Regions from separate parts of the Paenibacillus sp. J22FR83 genome, predicted to be linked through region 1. Evidence: riboswitches for the same ligand, from Rfam matches in the RefSeq annotation. Region 1 holds a riboswitch; the other holds the start of a gene.
The links. Region 1 has a riboswitch for FMN ahead of AC58PV_RS22505 (DMT family transporter). Riboswitches for the same ligand answer to the same signal wherever they lie in the genome.
Positions count from the first base shown of each region.

Region 1 (12,261 bases):
AGAACAATACCCACACCTTGTCGCTCACACCAAATGCGGCAAGAACACTATCGACACTGAATGCAATATCCATGATTTCTACTGCAAGAACGGTACGCCAGAAGGAAAGACCTTTATTCTTAACTTCCCCTCCATCATCGCCATGCTTCTTCATGAAGAGGTTACTATAAGCAATCCACAGGAGATACAATCCACCGGCTACCTTAATCCAGGTAATCTGCACTAAGAACGTACCCACACCAATGGCGATAAATCTAAATATGTAAGCTCCTAATAAACCATAGAATAAAGCTCGCTTCTGCTGTTCCTTCGGTAAATGCTTAACCATGACAGCAAGCACGAGCGCATTGTCTGCCGAAAGCAAGCCTTCGAGAAGAACAAGTGTACCGATAATCCCCCAGTTTACGGGATCCGTTAATGTTGCTGAGAGCACGTCCCAACTAAAGAAATTCATGAAATTGTCTACAAAACTACTGAAAAAGTCTGACATGTAGATGGACCCCCTGTTTAAATACGATTCTTCTTTGTGCGATCTATCCTCATCTATCTCATTCACCGATTACACGATTCGTCTACTCGGATCATTGAATTCCAATCCATAACGCAACAAAGCTGGTCAAGTGAACACCATTTCATGAGTTGAATTGATTAAGTAGAGTAGGAAGGGTGATGCACCTGAATGCATCCAGAAAGCATCACCCTATTATGCTAGACTTCCATCTTAGGAAGTTTGTAAACCATAATCACGTGCCAAACCTGCTAGTCCGTCTCTATAACCACTGCCAATCGCACTGAATTTCCACTCACCGTTATTGCGGTAAAGTTCACCGATCACAACACCTGTTTCAATGGAGAAATCCTCGCCAAGATCAAAACGAATTAATTCTGCGCCAGATCCTTCATTTATTACACGTACATAAGCATTGGAAACTTGTCCAAAGTTTTGCGCTCTTGCTTCCGCATCATGAATGGTAATGCAGAATGCGATTTTCTCTGTTTCTGCTGGAACTGCACTTAGATCAATGGAGATAACTTCATCGTCGCCATCGCCTGCACCTGTACGGTTGTCACCTTTGTGCTCGATAGAACCATTTGCATTTTTGGTGTTGTTGTAGAAAATAAAATCGGATTCGTTGCCCACTTTACCAGCTGCATTTGCTGCGAAAATGGACGCATCCAAATCGAAATCCTTACCGCCATCGTACTTGTTCGTGTCCCATCCTAGGCCAACAAGAACTTTCGTCAAACCTGGGTTTGTTTTCGTTAAATCGACTTTCTGACCTTTAGATAATGAAATAGACATGGTAAATACCTCTCTCTTATATAGGATTTGGCTGTGCCATTATTGATATCTTTTGACCAATTGTCCAATCGTTGTATCTGTACTTCCTTCACCAATTGCGCTGAATTTCCATTCGCTGCCGTGTCGGTAAATTTCACCAACAATAAGCGATGATTTGCCTGAATAGTCATCCGTTAAGTTAAACTTAACCAACTCTTGTTGATTAGAACCATTCAATACACGGATATAAGCGGATTGAATGAGACCGAAATCTTGCTTTCTATTCACACAGTCATAAATGTTCACGACGAATGCGATTTTACTCACATCAGCGGGAACTTGTCCTAAATTAATAGAAATCGTCTCATCGTCACCATCGCCATCTCCGGTACGGTTGTCACCAGAGTGAACGACTGAACCATCAGGGCTTTGCAGATTAGCAAAGTAGATCACATGTTTCTGATTCGTTACTTTTCCTCTTTCATCCAAAAGAATGACGGAAGCGTCACAATCAATCTCAACTGCTGATTTCTTGGAGCCGAAGAACCCCTTCTTCTCAACAACAGCAGGATCCCAACCCAATCCAACCACAACTTTAGATAGACCTGCGTTACCTTTGGTTAAATCAATCTTCTGACCTTTGACTAAATTGATTGTCAACGAGGCCACCTCCCTTCGCTTACCTGTTTTAGTGAACTCCCTTATCTGATACGCATAAAATTCAAACACGTTTCACTTTCCTGGGTAAATTATTTGTGAATTCGACTTTAGTAGTCAAAATCCCCGGAATTCCAAAGAAAAACAGCCACAGGACGATCCTAGGCTGCGTTTCATCTTATTATAACATCTTATAAGTAGTCGTATTCAAAAAATTTCCAATGGGGCATTTCTTTCATCCAATGATGAGCTTTTCTTCTGGATATCGGATTAGAGGCTTCTTCTTCCCGTTCCCGTTCGTAAATAAGGAGTAGAACAGAAATAAACCGATTCTTCCGATAAACATGAGCAAGATAAGCGAGATTTTGCTAACGGTACCCAAGTCTGCGGTGATTCCCGTGGATAAACCACATGTTCCGAAGGCTGACGCCACCTCGAATAGGATAGCGGACACTCCCCAACGATCGGGCTCAGCGAGTAACAGAACGAAGACCCCTCCGAGTAGCAGGGCAATACCCGTTAAGAAAAACACAAAGCTCTTGAGCGAGTCCTCTTGGCTGATCGTACGGCCGAAAACTTTCGGTTCTTTCTCCCCGCGCGAATACGCGATAAGGGCCAGCACAATAACGGCTACGGTCGTCGTTCGAACCCCGCCCCCCATGCTGGATGGACTTGCCCCAATAAACATTAGAATAGAAACAAGCAGCAAGCTTGCCTCTGTAATCGTAGATATATCAATGGTTGTAAGTCCCGCGCTGCGCGATGTGACGGATGTGAAGAGTGAGGCAAGTATTTTCCCATGCCAGCTCATTCCTGCCAAAGCATGCGTTCGCTCCATCAGCCAAAAGCCGATGGCTCCAAACAATAACAATACAGATGTTGTAACGAGTGTCAGCTTGGTATAAAGGGAGAACCGGAAATTCTTATGCCCGCCCCACCAATACTCTCGCAACTCCGCTAGAACAGGGAAGCCAATCCCGCCTAAGATGATTAAAAACATGGTAAGTGCTTGTACGAAATAGTCATTTGAATAATTAAGCAATGAGTTGCCGAAAAGATCAAAACCGGCGTTCGTAAACGCCGATATGGTGTGAAACATCCCGTGGTATAGGGCACTCCAAATCGACCCATACTCTCCTCTGAAGTAGAAATACAACCCAAATGCCAATGTACTCATTGCCTCTAGCATCAGTGTAAAGGCCAATACGAGCTGCATTAACTGAACCAAACCAGATAAATTGTTGCGATTCTGGTCAATCATAATCATTTTACGCTGCAGCAAGCCGATTTCCTGACCGAACAACAGCCAATAGAAGCTCCCCAATGTCATGACGCCGATCCCGCCGAATTGAAAAGCAACGATGAGCACGCCAATGCCGAAATTGCTAAGCGTATCCGTGATACTAACCGTTGTCAGCCCTGTTACACTGACAGCACTAGCAGATGTAAAGAGGGCGTCCACAAAGGAAATTGTGGCGCCCGCTTTTAAACTGATCGGTAATTTAAGAAGAATGGCGATAAGAAAGATGCCAATGAAATAAGCAATAACGATAAGTCTTGATGCTGGCATTTTCTGAAGTTTATTGAGCATGGATTATACCTTTAACTAAGAGTAATAGGGTTAGATACTCTTATAGTGTCCTTTGAAATGTTTTCCCATCCAAAGGCATACATCCCATAAATCTGCAACAGGCTGGTTCGTGAACGGCAACGTGTGCAAATACCCTGGAGGTCCGAACTCTGGTGTATAAGTGATAGTCGTTACGCCTGCCTCTTGCTTCGCTTGGACGATGCTGTCCCACCAGCTCATGTGCCTCTGCAGTTCGTTTGCATACTCTGGCGCTCTTGGATCTGGCACTTGTGGTCCTTGTGCATAGCCTACTCGGCCATGAATATGCTGAACACGTGAGAACGATTTGCGCAGGTTGTCTTCTTGACTCTCTAGGGTCGTTTCGGTAACACAACACCAATGGCTGTAATCAGCTGTTAACTTGATTACAGGAACAGCATCTAGCAGCTTGCCCGTTTCCCATGGATTAAACAAGGCTCTACCGCGGTGTGTTTCATGGCCGATGGCAATCCCGTATTTCCCCTCAATTTCAACCGCCTCACGGAAGAATTCAATTTGCTCTTCAAAAGGCATCGAATCCTTCGCACTATGTGACGTAATGCTTACTGGTCGGAATGAAACCGCACGTGCCACTTGCTCAGCAAAAGAAGCTATATGATCAGGACCTTGCGTAAATACCATCGGAATATAGTCCAGTTGGTGCGTTTCCAACAGCTTCCGGAAGAGATCTTCTTCCTCAAGTGCAGGCATAGGGGATTCAACTCCGACATATCCCGCTCCAGCAATACGCTCAAATTGGGACTCGAGTGAACCTTCCATGCCCCACAATGCTTTAAATAGTTTAATTTCCAAAACAAAAGCCCTCCTCATCACATTACACCATAACAATGAGTCAAGCTTAAATCATCCTAGATTATTTGACTAGTACAAATTTCGGACCTAATCCACCTTTACTTCAGCTGATTCGACTGACTCTGCCGACTCATAAACCACAACGTCAACCAGATGAGTATAAATCCGAACAACTGCCCTAGCGTTAATGTTTGACCAAATACAAGCCAATTCACACAGACGCCTACCGCAGGGAAGGCAAGTTCAGCTAGCGTTGCAAAGAGTGCTTTGGTGGAGGACAAACCTTTATAATATAGCAGCATGCTAATTAGACCTGGGAAAAAGGCTTGGAACAGCAAATTAATCGCGATAATCGCCAGTTCAGTGCTTGAACCGTTCAATCGCCAATTGTCGCCGCTTGCCAATAATACGATCGTTAATAGTGGAAGTGCCAACAAGAACCGAAGTGAGGTCACGACAGGGAATTCCAACTTTTTCTGAAGCAAGTATTTCCCCATCACGGTGGAACCACCCCATAGAACAGCTGCCAATATGGAAAATAAACAGCTAATCGTTCCCAAATCCTTCATGCCCATGCCCGGCCAACCAAAGCCAAAGGTCAATAGGTACGTACCTAACAGCGCTATCCCGATATAGTTGAAAAACTTCGACGGCAATGTCTCTTTAAGCAACACACGAGCTAAAATGATAGCGAATAATGGCTGTAATTTCTGTAGAAGCAAGATGGCATTGGCATTCCCATGAGAGAAAGCCGCGGTGAACAGAATCGTTGCAATGGCCGATCCGCCCCAGGAGATGAAGAGCAGCGCACCAATGACGCCAAGTGTTAGCTTACCTATTAATGTTCGGCGATACTTCAACAACACTGGCACAGCATAAATAGCCAGAAGCACATGTTCAATAAATACGATTTGAGCCGAGGTAAAACTTTTCAATAACAAGATGCGAAACAGCGGATCCAGTCCCCACAGGGTTGCGCCAAGCGCGACATACCAGATCCCACTCATCCCTTTCGTACGAGAGCTTAAGCCCTGAGACGCCGCTCCCTTACTACTAAACTTCACTACATTTTCCAATTCAAAAACCTCCTAGAGAACGTTCTGAATTGAACCTTCTCGAAGAACAATGCCCCCGTTCAAGTGAATGACGGGGGCATTGACAAACAGACCTATGGAATTGTCGCAATTCAACAGGCTGTTCTTCACCTTCTCTCATCCGGACTATACCGTCGGCCTTGGAATCACACCAAGTCAGTCCCAACCATTGCTGGCCGGGAGTCGCGGGCTTAGATACACACGGGTATCCTCACCGCCGGTAGGGAATTGCACCCTGCCCCGAAGGTTCATATTCGATTAAGTGTATACTAACAGGTTACAGTTTAATTGGCAACCTTTTTATAACTTATTGAATCTGCCCTAATCTCACAATTCGCATATCAACATGTACATCATACGTTGCAGTTTTATACATCTCATGCCATGCATCGCTCGTTAGGTTCGAGTGGTACACGCGACTGCGAAATATTTCTCCAAATCCGATCGGGTCCGAACCCAAATCAGTTAATTTTTGGAGCAAAGATTGAATGTGATCTTCCGATTCTTTATTCACTTGCACTTGCAGAGCTTGAATAACCTCAGCTTGACCGAGATCGAACGGCGCAGACGTTTCCGTCAGCATCCCTTTCAATTTAATATTAATTTGAAATTTAAGCGGATCTTGGCTAATGAGCTTTTTCGTGCTATCACTAGCAATATTCTCGATAACTACTCGTGCGGTCTTATCTTTGACATTCTTCGCGATATCCCCCAATTGATTCGTGTCCAACGACAGTTCGATATTCCCTGCTTTATAGCGATCCCTTATCGTCTTGAGGAAGAAAGCCTCTTTGGGGTCGATTGTGCCGACCATTTTATCCCCTCGGAAAACAGCCACATCTTTCAGTTCCACAGTATCACCTTTTCTTTGTAGAAGCGGTACCATGGGATCTGCCATCGAATATAAAGCTGAAAGGAATTCATGAAGTGTGCCTGAAACCATCTGTTCATCCATAATATTCTGCTGAATGCTGTCTACGATAAAGGTACCTACATCAGGGAACTGGGGATACTTATGTTTTAAGAGATCTTCTGTACTGTCTTTACTGACAGCCATATACACGGTACTTGCGATAGATGCGTCTCGAAATAAGGTATCTACCAAGGGTAGAAGTCCTGTCTGAGCAAGCTTAGTATCATAGACAGCGACCCGCAGTTGACCTGAGACGATCTTCTTATTCGATTTGCGGTTCGCAGCGACACGAGCACCTTTGCTTGTCATCCCTTCAGCGGAGATCGTCATAACGGAAGATTGGGAAACCGGATCGATCTGATGCAGCACATAGGTAGAATTGATATGATCACCTTCCCCATGGTCGTACCCCACGGCAATGGCCATGCCTAGCTTCTCTACCACATTTTTCTCTAAACGCAAACCGGCTGCTGTAACGAAGATAAGTATTACAAAGAAAATGACATTGATTCTTTTCACGTAATCACCTCGGGTTGTCTCCTATTCTTCCGATTCTTTTGTCTCCATACATAGAGTTGGACCACTCCAAACAAGATCACAGGATATACATAAACGATATAGACCGCCCATTTTGAAAAAAACGCATTCATCGCTTCCACCTGAGTCCGAGAGTCAATGAAAGAACAAGCCATCCAAACCACGCCAATGAAGACATACAACCAGTATTTCTGCTTCCAGGCAAATGTACGTTTGAGGCCTTTCGTCGCCGCCCAGCTATACATGAGCAGATTCGGAAGAATCACTAAGAGCCACAGACTAACTCCGATATATTCAAATCGTTCGAGAAACGGAAATTTAATAATTTTCAACATGGTAAACGTCGCCCAATCCGTCTTCAGAAGCTCACCACCACTGAAGAACACCGTAGAAACAAACATGACGGTTGTATACACAAAAGTGACACTCATAATACCAAATTGACAATACCGTTGGACTTTGGACTTATCTTTGGCATAGGCATAAATAAAATAAAGGAATTCAAACCCAGCCATCGTTAAAGACATGGAAAGCACCCCTTTAGACAAATGTTTCACATCTGTTTCGAGTAGGGGCAATACACCGGTCCACTCTGCATATCTCAAAGGAAAATAAAGAAGAAAGAGCAGCCAAACCGTTAAAAATACAAACATGACACATGCGCCAACAATCGTTCTTAAGCCCCCATTTACGCCATAAAATACGACACTTGCAATCAATAAAGAAAGCAGCCATTGGGGAGCGCTCGGGAATAACCAGACTTGAATCATTTCGACGTAATTGCGCAATACAATGATCGTTGCAACTAAGAAATAAACCAAATAGATCATATTAGCGACATGACCGATCATTTTCCCATAGATCAACAAATGAATATCATAGAGATCTTTATTTTCGAACTTTTCTAAAGTTTTAATCATCAACCAAACAACGAGCTGCGTTAGAAGACCAGCAATCAGGGACGCTATCCAGGCATCATGTCCTGCCAGTCCGAACACAACTCTCTGGTAACTAGGGAGCCCTACGCCCACCTGAGCGTCATGGATGATAAACATGAGTAAAAAGGAGCTATACATATAGGATGGTTGTATTTTACTCATCGATATCCTTGTTTCCCTTCAGGGTGCTCTGCCCCGTATTAGCAAATACGGATCGTTTCGGGGCTAGCTGATAGGGGACCCTTATAAGGCCATCTCGTTTATTGGTATTTGCAACTGTGTAGGGAGGGTAGAAATACGGTTGGCCCAGGCTTGATTGCCTCAGCAAATGTAAGATTAATAAAGCTACGCTGACAGCAATCCCTAAGCCGCCCATGATGCCCGCGGATAGGATGATGGGGAACCGAATAATTCGAATCGCATTCGCCATGGCAAACACTGGTGTTGTGAACGATGACAGCGCGCTTAATGCCACAATGATGATTAAAATATTACTCGTGAAACCAGCTTGTACCGCTGCCTGTCCAATGACGATACCGCCGACGATCCCCATCGTTTGACCTACTTTGGAAGGCAGCCTTGCACCTGCCTCACTTAAAAGCTGAATGATCATTTCCAGCATTAGCGCTTCTACGAGCGGAGGAAAGGGTACTCTTGCACGGGATTGCGCTAAGGGAACAAGCAATGCCTGTGGAATAATCTCGTAATGGTACGTAAGTGCAGCCACATACGTTGCCGTAGCAAATAGGGAGATCGCAATACCGACAATGCGCAAGCTTCGGAAAAACATTCCCGTAACCCATCTAAAATAGTAATCTTCAATGGATTTGAAAAAATCAAAGAAAGTGTTGGGGCAAATAATGACATGTGGACTACCGCTAACGGTAATTACAACCTTCCCCTCCAATAGAGGGAATATAGCCCGATCTACTCTTTCTGTGGTAATCATTTGCGGGAAAATCGAGCTTGGATTATCTTCCAGCCACTGTGCTAAAACCGTTGCATCTAGTATCGCTTCAAGCTGTAACGCATCAATACTGTTATAAATATGGGCAACCATTTCTAAATCAGCTCGATTGCTTAAATAAAGTATGCGAACGTCAGTTTGCGTATTCTCACCTTTATTCATGGCGATATCGCATAAATCAGGGTTAGGTAAATATTGCCCAATTAGCGCTATATTCGTCTCTATATTTTCCGTAAAAGCAATTTGCGGACCTAGAATCTGACTCTCATTTTCCGGCCTAGCCAAAGCTCGTTCTCTGCGTTTCGCGGTATTCGCCAGAATGCCAAGTGGATGCCCATGGATATGGATATACGTCCAACCTCGCAAAATATGCTGCTGCATGTGGTACCAATTATCGTCAGGCAACAGCTGCCCTATGGGAACTATATGAATCAAATCCTCCGATGAAGGCCTATCTTCGATCTCCGTTAGTCGATTCAGAATTTCTTCGATAAGAAGCTCGGAATCCACCAAATGGCTGAGATAATATACCCCATACGAAACTTTATTCGTCGATACTTTGCTCACGAAATCCGGAAACATGCGAAACGCTTCTTGAAATTGTGTATTCATTTGCGCCAATTCAGCCACGAAGTGAAAAGATGAAATCTTCTCCTTCATGTTGGGCTGTTTCATTGGGGGGTTGGATCCCCATCGTTTATTCTTCAAAGAAAACATGGCCGGGCTCACCATAATCCTGACATATCAATTGTATGTCTATTCTGTGCTAGATCCTTGTCGATTATGTAAATGTATGGATACTTGCTCAACGAAAAAAAGACTGAACTCACCTCATCTTGCTTAGTGATTTCAGCCTCTTCCTATTCACATGACAAATTCAATAAATTCCGGTGAGCGCAGTCTCCCGCTTAGCGTCCAACTCCTCGTCTTAATTCTGGCCATAATGCGAGGTTCCATATAAACAAAGTTCTTGTCTTCTTTGAAGACTAAGCGCCTCTTCACACCTTCTATGGCCTTCATATGAAGAAGGGATACGCCTGATTCAATAATGCCTACTGGCACCTTGGAACCATCTGCCCGATCTATAGAGGCTAATAGGGCAAAATTATTTTTCCTATACCCAGAAATGTACACATCGGCATACGTCCAGTTTATAACCTTTTGCCAGCGAATGGAGCGCTTGTTTATTTCATAAATCGAATTATCTCTTATGGATTTTATTATAATTCCCTCAAGCCCTCTGCCGCGAACTTGCTCATAGTAATCGATTGTGTTTCCTTCAAACATTTCTATCTTCTTATAATTTTCCGTTTCCTTAAAAGCCAAATCCAGTAGCTCCTTGCGCTTAAGTAAGCTTAAACCCGTGACGTCAATGCCCTTGTATCGCATAATGTCAAAAGCACAAAAAACCACAGGTTTCTTATTTCTGGGAGATAAAAATCTCGCAGACATCGCTTCATAATCGGGCTTTCCTTGATCATCCAGCACAACTAACTCACCATCAAGTATGGTTCCTTCCGGGACAGGGCATTGTAATAACTCAGGAAATTTGTACGTAATTAAGTCATTGTGTCTCGTGTACACGTATAGTTTATCCATATTAGAAAGAATACATCGTAAACCATCTAATTTGAGTTCCGAAATATGATTCTTGCTGTTGAATGGTTGATTATTCTTGGCATTGTACAGCATCATAGGAGAAATGAACATATGATTATCACCCTGTATTAAATGATACTTCACTAGACACCTTCTGCCTATTGGTAACTGTTTCCCACGGGAAACATCCGAATGGATGTCACACATACATGCCCTCAGTTGTCTTATAAGTGTCAAAACAAATAGGAGGTAATCACTTATGACACAACGCTTAAATTATATGCAGCAATCACCTGAGCTTTTCAAAAAAATGCTGGAATTTAGCACCGCGGAACAGGATAGTGCGATTGAAGAGAAGATTCTCGATTTGGTTCACATCCGAGCTTCGCAGATGAATGGCTGCGGATTCTGTCTCGACATGCACGTGAAGCAAGCGAAGATCCATGGAGAAAACGAGCTTCGCCTCTACCACATCGCAATATGGCGTGAATCCACGCTATTTGCACCCCGTGAGCGAGCTGCGTTGGCTTGGACAGAAATTTTGACTAAACTTCCTGAACATGGTGTACCTGACGAATTGTACGATCGCGTGCGCGGTCAGTTCTCCGAAAAAGAAATCTCAGATCTGACTTTCTCCGTCATGGCTATCAATGCCTGGAATCGCATCAACGTCGCTTTCAAGAACGTACCAGGTTCGGCAGATGTTGCATTTGGACTAACGAAAGCTGGTTTGAGCTAATTTCATAGAAAGCTAATAAGAACCCTGCGAAGGGTTCTTTTTCTATTTCCCGATGTCCCCCTCCGCATTCATGCCAAATTCTGCATAAGCACTTTCGGCTCTGTTCATACTATCTCTGAGATCGGCAACACGGGAGGGGATCGTCTTTGGACACCATTAGCACAAGCATGAAAGTGAATAAAGACTATCTCAGCGAACAATTCCAGGATTGCTCCGATATTGTGTTACGATCCTTTACCTTAATGGATGAAACCCAACTTTTACTCGTTTACTTGGATGGCATGACTCGCCTGCAAAGCATAGAAGATAACGTGCTGAAGCCCTTAATCTTCAGCGGCTTGCCGCAAGGCATTGATCGCGTACAGTCGCTTGCTGAACTGCTCCGACGCGAGTGGCTGCCGTTAACAGACATCAAGACTGACCAATTGATCCCGGATGTGGTCAACCATATTCTGCACGGCAGCTTAGCTATATTCGTAGACGGTGAAGCTTCTGCCCTCATCGCTCAAGTCCAAGGATATGAGACGAGAGGGATACAAGAGCCGATGAAGGAAGCAACCTTGCGTGGGTCCAAGGAAGGCTTCGTGGAACATATCCGCACGAATACCACGTTAATTAGACGCAGGATTATTCACCCGCTTCTCAAAATGGAATCTTTTACAATAGGCAAATACACGCAAACTGATGTGATCCTTGCTTATATGAAGGGGCTTGCAGATGAGAATGTTTTAACAGAAGTCAGAGATAAACTCGGTAAAATCGAAATGGACGGTATCATTGATTCTGCGTATATCGAAGAATGGCTTGAGAATAGTTCTTTCTCCATCTTCTCGCAAATCCAGAACACGGAGAGGCCCGATATCGCTGCGGCAAGCTTAATTGAGGGAAAGGTCGCTCTTATCACGAATGGAACCCCTTTTGTCCTCATTCTTCCTGTTACACTATGGTCAGGTCTTCAATCCGCAGACGACTACTTTGAGCGGTTCATATATGTCATCATCACCCGAGTGATCCGATACATCATGACGTTCATTTCATTCGCCTTGCCTGCAATTTACGTGGCACTCTCCACATTCCATCCCGAAATGGTCCCGAGTTATCTCATGATAGGTA
Region 1 covers NZ_JCAUAM010000012.1:245,010-257,270, forward strand. Annotated here, with positions in the region: gene AC58PV_RS22480 (TerC family protein) at 1-490, opposite strand, end outside; gene AC58PV_RS22485 (TerD family protein) at 722-1,303, opposite strand; gene AC58PV_RS22490 (TerD family protein) at 1,343-1,942, opposite strand; gene AC58PV_RS22495 (TrkH family potassium uptake protein) at 2,175-3,530, opposite strand; gene AC58PV_RS22500 (sugar phosphate isomerase/epimerase family protein) at 3,561-4,361, opposite strand; gene AC58PV_RS22505 (DMT family transporter) at 4,460-5,368, opposite strand; FMN riboswitch at 5,561-5,707, opposite strand; gene AC58PV_RS22510 (Ger(x)C family spore germination protein) at 5,763-6,887, opposite strand; gene AC58PV_RS22515 (GerAB/ArcD/ProY family transporter) at 6,884-8,005, opposite strand; gene AC58PV_RS22520 (spore germination protein) at 7,998-9,485, opposite strand; gene AC58PV_RS22525 (ATP-dependent DNA ligase) at 9,675-10,520, opposite strand; gene AC58PV_RS22530 (carboxymuconolactone decarboxylase family protein) at 10,669-11,148, shown strand; gene AC58PV_RS22535 (spore germination protein) at 11,295-12,261, shown strand, end outside.

Region 2 (12,261 bases), on a different contig from region 1:
GGCAAAACAAGCAAAAATTCAACTAGCAGGTGGCGGAGAGGTTGTTATCGATCTTTTTGAGAAAGATGCACCGAACACTGTCGCTAACTTTGAAAAACTAGCAAACTCCGGTTTCTACAACGGACTTGTTTTTCACCGCGTAATCCCAGGATTCGTAGCACAAGGTGGTTGCCCAACGGGAACAGGAACTGGTGGCCCTGGCTACCAAATCGACTGTGAAATCAACCCTAACAAACATGAGCGCGGTTCCCTTGCTATGGCGCATGCTGGCCGTAACACAGGTGGAAGCCAATTCTACATCGCTTACCAACCACAACCACATTTGGATGGCGGACACACCGTGTTCGGTAAAGTATCCAAAGGTATGGAGCTTGTTGATGCTTTCAAAGGCAAAGACAAAATGGAAAAAGTAGAAGTTGTCGAAGTATAATTTCTATGATAGGGACTGCTCAGACTTAGGTCTGGGCAGTTTTTGTGTTTTGGCGGGGGAGTGGGGATAGTGAAATCCGAGTGAAATGTGAATAGATGGATTTTCTGTAGTTAATTTATAGAATATCCTGATAAAAAACCAATTAGATGGATTTCCTGTAGTTATTTTCACGTATTTTTACGATAATGCGTGTTTGGAGGGATATTAACTGTAAATATTCCATTTAAATGGAATATTTGATGGAATTCTTCGGGAATAACTGTATATTTTACATGTAAAATGTGGAGTGTTGGAGACGGCACGAATTCCGGGAGGACATGCCCTGACCACTGACGTTGATCACTGACGCTGATCACTGACGCTGATCACCAAACCTTAAATATCTGAACACGAACGAACCCTTGACCTTCGGCCAAAAATTTTCGAACCTAACGCTAACCTGACCCCGATGTCGAATCTGTGCCAACGCCAACCTGACATCGACACGAAGCCGAGTCAACGTCAACATGACTCCGACGTCGAACACTGACAAACCTGACTTCGACCGCCAACCCGAACCCGAACCCGAACCCCCAAAAAACTAGTATTGTCTTGTTAGGTATTCGAGTAGAGTTCTGGCAAGTGTTTGTTTGCTGACGTTGGCGGTAGTGTCTCCCTCAACAGTCAAAAATGCAAAAAGGCAACCTTTTTTGCCAAATGATGCTTGAAATTGGTAAATACGTGCAAAAAGGCAACCTTTTCAACGTATTTCATGAGAATACTCTAAAATCACTCCAAATAGATGCCTATTTGCAACAATTTCTAATAAGGGAGGGAGAACCCCCTTCCAAAAGTGCTTTTTTGCATTTTTGAAAAGGGGGGAGAGGGTGTTGAACTGATGGGTTCTTGACATTACTCACATCACTCCACTTTCCCCATTGTTATCACTTCACTTTCCATACTCTAATATAACTCTTGTATCTCCTCAAGCAACTTTCCTGACTTCTTAGCACATTAGCAATTTAACTACTCTAAAATCATATATCGTGACACTCCTAGCAATAATAACTAAACTACACAAAATAAACTTAAGCAGGGAAATTGTATGGTTGGCGAGGTTTGTTTGGAAATTGAGTTAAGGTATGTGGTGACTGAATAGTGGGATAAATTGTTTACCCGCGAAGCTCTCAGTGTGCGATATGGTGTTGCATGATGGTCAATACTCTCGGACTCATATGAGAATCCTAACAGTAAAAAGGCAATATCTTCGGATATTGCAAGTCAAATCCATTAATTCCGACAAGTTTTATCAGAAAAAATGAAAAAAGGCCTTGCAATTTTCATTCGTGAGTGATAAATTTTTGTGTAATAAAGAAATTAGTAACTAAGGTTTAGTTATTGATCTCTTGTTATAGTATGCAAAACCTTCGGGGCGTGGTGAAATTCCACACCGGCGGTGATTCGTAAGCATGTACGTGTATATGGTTGCGATCAGTCCGTGACCCGTTGTGAAGCTAGCGGTACCTGACAACAGCTTCGCTACGGTTGACCTGGTGGAATTCCGGGACCGACAGTATAGTCTGGATGGGAGAAGGAAAATGCGAATGCAATTCGCTAGCATGCTTGTTCATTTTTTCACATTAACCTAAATTCGGCAGGTCTGTCCATCAAGGGCAACTTCGTCGTTGTTGTTTGATGTAATCAAAAATGTGACAAGCGTAAAAGCTGAGGCTTATTCGTGTTATCTAAACAATCTCTGGCCCCCATCCGTAAGCGGAAGGGGCTTTTTTGCATTAGAATCAAGGACTGGAATAAGAAGGCGGTGATCATCCATGGGGCTGTTAAATGACGAATCCTATATGAGACTTGCGCTTCAGATGGCAGCGAGTGCGCTCGGACAAACGGAAATCAATCCTGTAGTTGGTTGTGTACTTGTTAAAGAAGGCCGAATTGTCGGCATGGGTGCACATTTGAAGCGTGGAGAGGGTCATGCAGAAGTGTTGGCGTTACGAATGGCCGGTGAGGAAGCCAAAGGAAGCACGGCATACGTGACCTTGGAGCCCTGCAGTCATCATGGTAAAACGCCGCCATGCTGCGACCGCCTCATCGAAGCTGGTGTGACGCGTGTTGTCGTAGCTGCGACTGATCCGAATCCTGTAGTGGCTGGGACGGGAATCGCTAAGCTGCGTGCGCACGGGTTGGAAGTGAGCGTAGGCTTGCTGGGTGATGAATCCATGAAGATGAACGAAATCTTCAACAAATTCATCGTCACGCGAATGCCTTTTGTAACGATGAAGACTGCGAGCACGCTTGACGGTCGTATCGCTTCCAAAACTGGCGACAGCAAGTGGATTACTGCTGCGGAGTCGCGAGCTTGGGTTCACACGTTGCGCCACCAGCATCAAGGGATCCTTGTCGGCGTCCAGACGGTCATCGCCGACGACCCGCAGCTGAGTACGCGCGGCGACGTACCGGCTGTGCAGCCGGTACGCATCATCGCGGACTCGCAGCTGCGAGTCCCGCTCGGCGCCCGCGTGCTCACCGAGCAGGATCGTCAGCCGACGATCCTGCTCGCCAGCGCACAGGCGCCTGCAGAGCGCCGCGCCGCGCTGGAAGCGCGCGGCGTCACGATCCTCACCTGCGGCGACGGCCCGCAGGTGGACCTGACGCTCGCCATGCAGCAGCTTGGCGAGCGCGAAATCGGCTCCATCCTCCTCGAGGGTGGAGGCCGCTTGAACGGCGCCATGCTGGAGCGGCGCCTGATTGATAAGATGGTGCTGATGTTTGCGCCGAAAATTATCGGCGGGGGTCTAGCAGCACCAATGAACATCCACTTCGACGGTTACGCGAAGATGGATGACGCCATAACGCTCGACCGGCTGCGTGTCGAGCAATTCGGACCGGATGTGTGTATAACCGGTTATCCGCTCTATAAGAGCTAGAGAATGGAGGGGTTGCATGTTTACCGGCATTGTTGAAGAAATTGGCCACATGCGCCGCATTCATAGTGGAGGGCAAGCCATGGTGCTGACCATTGGCGCCAAAAAAATACTGGAAGATGTCCATTTGGGGGACAGTATTGCCGTGAATGGTGTGTGTCTCACGGTTATCTCCTATGATAGTGATTCCTTCTCTGTTGATGTGATGCCTGAAACATATCGAAAGACGAATCTACGGAAACTTCAATCGGGTACACGGGTGAATTTGGAGCGGGCGATGGCGGCGAATGGCCGATTTGGCGGACATATTGTTCAGGGTCATGTGGATGCCACAGCAACAATCCTTTCTCGCATACCGGATGAGAATGCAGTTGTATACCGGTTCGCACCGGAGAATCCGCATATTTTCCGATATATCATCCCAGGTGGTTCTATCACGATTGATGGTATAAGTTTGACAGTTGTAGATGTCACAGAAAGCGATGTTTCCGTTTCGATCATCCCGCATACCCTTGCACAAACCGTCCTTCATGACAAAAAGGCCGGGGATACGGTCAACATTGAATGTGATGTGCTTGGCAAATATATGGAACGACTGCTCAAATTCGGTCCTTCTGAGACTTCTGCTCACGGAAATGGAGAGCCAAAGAAAAGTAAGCTGACTGCAAGCTTTTTAGCAGATAATGGCTTTATGTAAGTTAGGAGAGATGAATATGACACAATCCATTCGGTTCAATACAATTGAAGAGGCACTTACAGATCTGAAACTAGGAAAAGTAATTATTGTTGTCGACGATGAAGATCGTGAAAACGAAGGTGATTTTATCGCGCTTGCCGATAAAACGACGCCTGAAGTGATCAACTTCATGATTAAAGAGGGGCGTGGGCTTGTCTGCACACCGATTACCGAAGACAGAGCCAGAGAATTAGATCTGCCTCCGATGGTGGCGCGCAACACAGATTATCACGGTACAGCCTTCACAGTTTCTGTTGATCACACGGATACAAGCACTGGAATTTCAGCACATGAGCGTTCCAGAACGATTCAAGGCTTAATTGATCCGTCGACAAAGCCGCAGGATTTCCGCAGACCGGGTCACATATTCCCTTTGATCGCCAAAAAAGGTGGAGTACTTCGCAGAGCAGGTCATACGGAAGCCGCAATCGATCTAGCAGTACTTGCTGATTCATATCCGGCAGGTGTGATTTGTGAAGTTATCAAAGAAGATGGTACTATGGCAAGGGTGCCTGATTTGATGGAATTAGCTGCTAAGCATGAGCTTTGCATCATTACGATTCAAGACCTTATCCACTATCGCAATCAGCAGGAAAAGTTGGTGAAACGCGAGGTTGAAGTTGATTTGCCAACCGATTTCGGCACGTTCAAAGCGATTGCGTACACGAATCAACTAGATGACAAAGAACATGTAGCTTTAGTTAAGGGGACCATTGACCCTACCAAGCCTACCTTGGTGCGCGTCCATTCGGAGTGTCTGACAGGCGATGTGTTCCATTCTCATCGTTGTGATTGCGGTCCACAGCTTGATGCTGCGTTAAAACAGATTGATGAAGAGGGCAATGGTGTATTATTATATATGCGACAGGAAGGTCGCGGTATCGGCTTAATTAATAAATTGAAAGCTTATGTCCTGCAAGAGCAGGGATTAGATACCGTAGAAGCGAATATTAAGCTTGGATTTGCTCCAGATCTTCGTGATTATGGCATTGGCGCTCAGATCCTCAAAGATCTAGGGATTTCCAAACTTCGCCTGCTAACGAATAATCCGCGTAAAATCAAGGGTTTAGAAGGTTATGGCATTGAAGTGAATGAACGCGTTCCGATCCAAATGGAGAGTAAGAAAGATAATCTTAATTATTTGCAAACCAAGCAGCAGAAGTTGGGTCACATGTTGACCTTTATAGATGCAGGCAAAGGCATTTAATTTATAGCATGAAGCATTCACCGATTAACCAAATCAAACAATTAGGATTCAACAGAAGGAGAGATTTTTACCATGGCAACGATTTATGAAGGGCATTTAATTTCGCAAAATTTAAAATATGGGATTGTCGTAGGACGTTTCAACGAGTTTATTACTTCCAAATTACTTGGCGGAGCACAAGACGCGCTTAAACGTCATGGTGTAGATGAAAGTGAAATTGATATCGCTTGGGTTCCTGGCGCATTTGAACTTCCTCTTATCGCACAGAAAATGGCTGAAAGCGGCAAGTATGATGCGGTCATTACCCTTGGTGCGGTCATTCGTGGATCAACGCCTCATTTTGACTATGTGTGCAGCGAAGTGGCCAAAGGTGTTTCCGCTATTAATTTGAAAACCGGCATTCCAACAATCTTCGGTGTACTAACCACTGATTCCATTGAGCAAGCCGTTGAACGTGCAGGAACGAAAGCGGGCAACAAAGGCTGGGAAGCTGCCGTAACTGCAATTGAAATGGCGAATTTGTCGAAGCAATTCTCTTCCTAATGCTGGCTTATTATCATTTAGAAACACTGCTGCCGCGGCTGTTTGCTTTCCTAATTGCCATCACCTTGCATGATACAGCGCATGCTGGAGTCGCTTGGCTGCTAGGAGATCGAACGGCTCGTGACAACAAACGGTTCTCGCTTAACCCCTTGGCGCATCTTGACGTCTTGGGGTTGGCGATGATCGTCTTCGGACCCTATGGGTGGTCGAAGAACATTCCGGTTGATCCAGAACGTTTTACTAAACATAAAAAACTGTCAAATACACTGGTCTATGTAGCGGGACCTTTCACGAATCTTGTGCTCGTGCTGTTTTTCTGGTGGCTCTATTTTTACTTACCTGCTTTAGTTGGCGGAGCAACAGAATCGCTTGTCGTAGAACAATGGCGTGTCTATTTGCAATATTGTGTTATCGTTAATTTAATGGTTGGGCTTATTCACTTGTTGCCACTTTATCCGCTTGATGGATGGTACATAGGGAGAGGACTTATTTCGACTCCAAAACAGCATTGGCTGGACAAGCATAAAATTAAAGCACTCATTCTTGTAATCGTTTTACTGGTGACCCCGATTGGACAATGGGCGCTTAGCGGAATTTATCCTTATGCCGTGCAGGTCATCATGCATCTTTATTCACTATGACAAGGGGAAGAACGACATGAAGGTTACGTACAAGTTAGAAGCATTTGAAGGCCCCCTTGATCTATTGCTTCATCTAATTGATAAAAATGAACTCGACATTTACAATATTCCGATCAAAGAAATTACAGATCAATACCTTGGGTATGTACAAGCGATGCAAGAGCTGGAGCTGGATATTACGAGTGAGTTTCTCGTCATGGCGGCTACGCTGCTCTCCATCAAAAGCAAAATGCTCTTACCTAAGCCGCCTGTCATTGAATTTGACGAATATTTTGATGATATGGATGATTCGTTAGACCCGCGCGCTGAACTCGTTGCCAAGCTGATTGAATATCGGAAATATAAATCGATTGCTGATATGCTTCGTGATAAAGAGGTGGAACGCAGTCTCGTTTACACGCGTGAACCCGAAGATTTAACTCCGTATCTGCCAGATCTTCAAGAGAACCCGGTGGAAGGGTTAGATGTGGCTGATTTGCTAATTGCTTTCCAGCGTACGCTGCGCAAATTAGCGAACCGCAACGTTGTTGCACGGATTAGGCGGGACGAAATCTCGGTGAAAGATCGGATTCGCGAGGTTGTTGATTTGCTTAAGATAAAAGGCGGTAAGCTATTATTTTCTAAGTTATTCGATTATGAGATGACGAGGGAAGAAATTGTCGTTACCTTTCTAGCTATCCTTGAGTTGATGAAAATGAAGCGGATTACCTGCTACCAGAATCAGCTATTTGAAGATATTGTCATCCAAGCCAAAGAGGAGGGATCGAACCTTGACACTCAACTTCCAACAGATGAAATCGATTATTGAAGGTCTTCTCTTCGCCTCTGGCGACGAAGGACTAGATCTCAAGCAGCTTGCTGAAGTGATGGAGCTCGATGCCTATGTGATTAAAGATCTGCTGAAAGATATGCGAACAGATTTCAAACGTAAAGGACGCGGCGTTCAAATTGTAGAGGTTGCTGGAGCATACCAGCTTACAACATTGGCGGAACATGCTCCGTATTTTGAGAGGCTTGCTTATACGCCCTCGCGTTCCTCGCTCTCGCAGGCAGCTCTTGAAACGTTATCCATCGTTGCATATAAACAACCGATTACACGTGTGGAGATCGAAGAGATCCGCGGCGTGAAGTGTGATCGAGCACTTGCCACGTTAACGGGTAAGGATTTGATTACGGAAGTCGGACGTGCGGATGCAGTGGGTAGACCGATCTTATACGGGACATCCAAACAATTCTTGGAGTATTTCGGTTTAAACTCGATTCAAGAATTGCCAGACTCGACTAACTTCCAAGGTAGTTTTGATTTAGAAGAAGAAACTCGTATGCTATTCGATCGTTTGAATGGGGACCAGAAGCAACTGACCCTGGATGATGTGAGCGACGAGCAGCCCGAGTAAGGTCATGTTAGATCAGATCGTATCCAAACATGCATTTCATTTCCTTATAGAGGTCATACTAACTTCACCTGCGAGAATTCATCTTGCGCGTGGAGTTTTTTCATTTTGACTAAGGAGGCGTATGTGTTGCTGTGGGTAGGATTGGCCGTCTCGGTTGTCAGTATTGCACTTATCGTAGTGCTGTGCAGCTATATGCGTGGTGAGTTTTATTTCTCCCGGGTAAAAGACAATGATACGCTTTCTGTGGAGATGAGAGGGTTGTTTGGGCTCGTCCGTTACCGTTATGTTATTCCAATCATTCAGTTTAAAGGATTCACGCAAGGGATATTAATTAAGTCGGAGAAAGTGACTCAGCATGACGCGAAATTAAAAGATGAGACGAGAGATCACATAACCAAAGATAGAGTCATCACCTTCTACAAGGAAACCAAAGATGTCCTTGTACATACGCTTAATTTATATGGCTGGATGAAACAAACATTAGCGAAAGTGGAGTGTACGGAGTTGAAGTGGATCACCCGTGTAGGTCTTGGCGATGCACCGGAAACAGCGATTACGACAGGGGCGGTGTGGGGGATCAAGTCTTCACTGCTTGGCTTTGCAATCCGGTATGTGAAGCTGATAGCGAAGCCTCGTATTGATGTGATACCGCAATATAATGAAAAGCAATTTGCAACGGAGTTTCGTTTTGCCGGTCGAATTCGGGTTTGGTTTGCGGTAATGGCTGGAATGCGGTTGTTGTATCGTGCGGCAAAAATCAAAGGTGGCATTCGAACATGGATTCAATACGTTTTGAAGGCAAGAGCTAGATTCAAACCGGCTTCGTGAGTGTTACATAACCCCACGCTAGTAGGGGCATTCTAGAAGTGAACCATGATAGTTCTTTTGAGATCTCAGAGCTTAATCTTTCGTTGCCAGAAACGTATGGTAATGGTGAAAAAACGCTAAGGAGGAATATGAAGATGTCCGAACACCCGATTCAAGGCCTCATGAAAGTCGCCATGGAAAATATAAAAGAAATGGTCGACGTAAACACAATTGTCGGTGACCCGGTAGAAACGCCAGATGGCAGTGTAATTATGCCGATATCCAAAGTCGGATTTGGTTTTGCCGCTGGGGGTAGTGAGTTTGTGACAGACTCCGAAATCGAAATCGAAGGAGGGGTCAACCGCGTCGATGCACTCAATGCCAAAGTTGCACTCCCCTTCGGTGGTGGTAGCGGTGGTGGGGTTTCCATTACGCCAATTGCGTTCCTAGTCGTAGGTAAGAGTGGCGTGAAGGTTGTACCGCTAGACAATCAAACGCATATCCTGGAGCGACTCATCGATTCTGCGCCACAAGTTGTGGACAAGATTCAGAGTATGATCAAAGGTATGTCAGCAAAGTCGCCAGCAGCCGTTTCAACCAATGTGACCAACGTTGAGAACCAGAATTTTATTGTGTAACCTGTTGTCATTATGAGCTGTCCTTTGAGGACAGCTTTTTCTTTGGTTAATTAGCTATCTTGGGAGTTTTTTACAACTGTTTTGGCAGAGGCAGGACGCCAGTTAATTAGTTTAATCAGTTGATCCTGCATATAGGAGGGTGAATATTTGAAGTCACTTTCTATCCAGTGAAAAATGAGACCAAGCAAAGCATGAATCGAATAAATGCTCATCAATTCTTGATCGATTTCGTCATCTTGATCAGGGTAAGATAATTCTTCTTGCGTGATTTTGATTAAGGCATGCAGCATCTTCTCTTTCAGCTTAGGAAGGACGTCACTCTTCATCAGTGTGGTATAAATGGCTGAATTCTGATAAAAGTGATCGAATATCATGACGGATTTAGCCGGAAGCTCATAAATACGAAACACATCAACATGCTCATATGGTGCACGGAAAGATTGAAGTAATTGTTCAGTTAGGTTGGAAATAATATCATCAAGCAAATCTTCCTTGCTCTCATAATTGGCATAAAATGTCCCGCGATTATAGTTGGCGAACTCCACAATCTCAGTGATAGAAATAGAAGTAAATGGCTTTTGTGACATTAATGCCAGCAAGGCTTCCCGTAGAGCGATTTTACTTCGCACGATTCTGCGATCCGTTTTCTTCGTGATTTGTGACATTTCTGTTCATTCCTTTTTGACGTTAGTGAACAAAATCAATCCTTTTGTACGATAGCTAACAAACAAGCGTTTTTTACTGATTGTATCACTTCTGATACTCTATTATACTCCAAGTGAAAGAAGTTCTACAGGCACAATTCAGTGAGTTATTCGCACAAAAATACATGACATTTGGAGGAATTACACATGAAGCTTTCTGGAAAAGTAGCTATCGTTACAGGTGCAGCGTCAGGTATGGGGAAAGCAATCGCGGAGTTATTCGCAGCTGAAGGAGCTAAAGTTATCGTTTCAGATCTACGCGTTGAAGCGGCGCAAACGGTTGTTGGGGGCATTGAAGCCAAAGGAGGTACAGCGGTTGCTGTAGCTGCAAATGTTGCGAAAGAAGAAGATGTCGCACAAATGATCGATACGGCCGTTAAGGAATTCGGGACCGTTGACATTTTAATAAATAATGCTGGTATTATGGACAACTTTGTCCCTGCTGGAGATCTCACAGACGAGCTGTGGGAACGCGTTTTTGCGATTAACACAACAGGTGTTATGCGTACAACACGGAAAGTTCTTCCGATTTTTACAGAGAGAAAAAGCGGTGTTATCGTAAACATTGCATCCGCTGGTGGATTAAATGGATCTAGAGCAGGTGCAGCATATACAGCTTCTAAACACGCAGTAGTTGGATTCACAAAGAACGTCGGGTTCCAATATGCGAATCTCGGCATCCGTTGCAATGCGATCGCACCTGGTGGGGTGAGCACGAACATCGGAACCACAATTAATGCACCAAATCCTTTTGGTATGGAGAGAGCAATGGTCGGAATGGGCCTAAATCCACGTGCTGGCGAGCCGGAAGAAGTGGCAAAAGTAGCCTTGTTCTTAGCTTCCGACGATGCGAGCTTTGTTAATGGAACAGTGGTTACTGCGGATGCAGGCTGGACAGCTTACTAAGCGCAACCGAGTATTATGTAGAGAGAACACACTAATTCATCATTTGAAGGCCGATTCAGAAGTAGATGTCTACTTTTGGACGGCCTTTTTGTTTTGGGTTGTTTTCAGGACATATCCCTCGTCCACTCGCATATACTTGTACAAAGTTTCATCTGTGGCTTTGATTACAAACATGTACAAGTTCGCTCGTGTAGGAGGATAACCCAACCCATGAAAACCAAACGCCAGTTCATCATTATTTGCTGTGCCTTGATTGGATTATTAATTTCACCATGGACGCATGTAGATGCCGCACCGCCAAGCATACATACCAATGCGGTCGGTGCTTCGCTCGTCGATGTGGAGTCAGGACGTGTGCTGTATAGTGAAAAAGGGGACACGCCTATGCGAATAGCAAGCTTGACCAAAATTATGACAGCGATCATTGCCATTGAACAAGGCAATCTCACGAGTATGGTGAAGGTCAGTAAGAATGCTTTTGGCAAAGAAGGATCATCGATTTATTTGAAGTTTGGGGAAGAAATGCGGCTGCATGACATGCTGTATGGGCTCATGATGCGCTCTGGTAATGACGCCGCGACAGCAATCGCTGAACACATAGGCGGCAGTGTCGATGGGTTCGTCTATTTGATGAATGAGAAAGCCAAAATGCTGGGAATGGATCATTCCCACTTCACGAACCCATCGGGGTTGGATGAAGGTGAAGGCCATCGCTCAAGTCCGAATGATATGGCTAAGCTTACGGCATATGCGCTCAAGAATAGCGTATTTGCCGACATTGTATCCACCAAGCTGAAGAAAGTGCCCAATCCCAACGAGCCATGGGACTATTCGTGGCTAAACAAAAATAAAATGCTTTCCATGTTCGAAGGTGCAGATGGTGTGAAAACAGGATATACGAAGCTCGCTAAGCGATGCCTAGTATCCTCAGCAACCCGGAACGGCCAACAGCTAGTTGTCGTTACCTTAAATGACGGCGACGACTGGGCAGACCATGCGAAGCTGCTCCAATATGGTTTTACTCATTTCCCATTGCAGACACTGGTCAAAAAAGGCGACGCAATCGAAGGCACCCCTTGGGTAGCGAGCCGAACGTTCAAATATCCACTCGCGGAAGGTGAATACGCAAACTTAACGCATCAAGTTACTTTGGTAGATCCCATGGCGACTGAGTATCGCTTAGCCGAACGTGGTGCGCTCCGTGTTTCCTTGAAAAATAAGCTGATACAGACTATACCGATCTATGATCCTGCCAACCCACTGATGCAAGTGCCAGAGAAAGCAACCTTCTCCTTTCAAACGAGCACGCCTTATCAAGAGACATTGCTGACCAA
Region 2 covers NZ_JCAUAM010000016.1:1,799-14,059, forward strand. Annotated here, with positions in the region: gene AC58PV_RS25815 (peptidylprolyl isomerase) at 1-430, shown strand, start outside; FMN riboswitch at 1,829-2,009, shown strand; gene ribD (bifunctional diaminohydroxyphosphoribosylaminopyrimidine deaminase/5-amino-6-(5-phosphoribosylamino)uracil reductase RibD) at 2,242-3,351, shown strand; gene ribE (riboflavin synthase) at 3,368-4,045, shown strand; gene AC58PV_RS25830 (bifunctional 3,4-dihydroxy-2-butanone-4-phosphate synthase/GTP cyclohydrolase II) at 4,062-5,291, shown strand; gene ribH (6,7-dimethyl-8-ribityllumazine synthase) at 5,364-5,834, shown strand; gene AC58PV_RS25840 (site-2 protease family protein) at 5,834-6,475, shown strand; gene AC58PV_RS25845 (segregation and condensation protein A) at 6,492-7,283, shown strand; gene scpB (SMC-Scp complex subunit ScpB) at 7,267-7,872, shown strand; gene AC58PV_RS25855 (DUF2953 domain-containing protein) at 7,996-8,700, shown strand; gene ytfJ (GerW family sporulation protein) at 8,835-9,317, shown strand; gene AC58PV_RS25865 (TetR/AcrR family transcriptional regulator) at 9,368-9,982, opposite strand; gene AC58PV_RS25870 (SDR family oxidoreductase) at 10,169-10,927, shown strand; gene AC58PV_RS25875 (D-alanyl-D-alanine carboxypeptidase family protein) at 11,138-12,261, shown strand, end outside.
Region 2: another riboswitch for FMN. It lies ahead of ribD (bifunctional diaminohydroxyphosphoribosylaminopyrimidine deaminase/5-amino-6-(5-phosphoribosylamino)uracil reductase RibD); the one in region 1 lies ahead of AC58PV_RS22505 (DMT family transporter).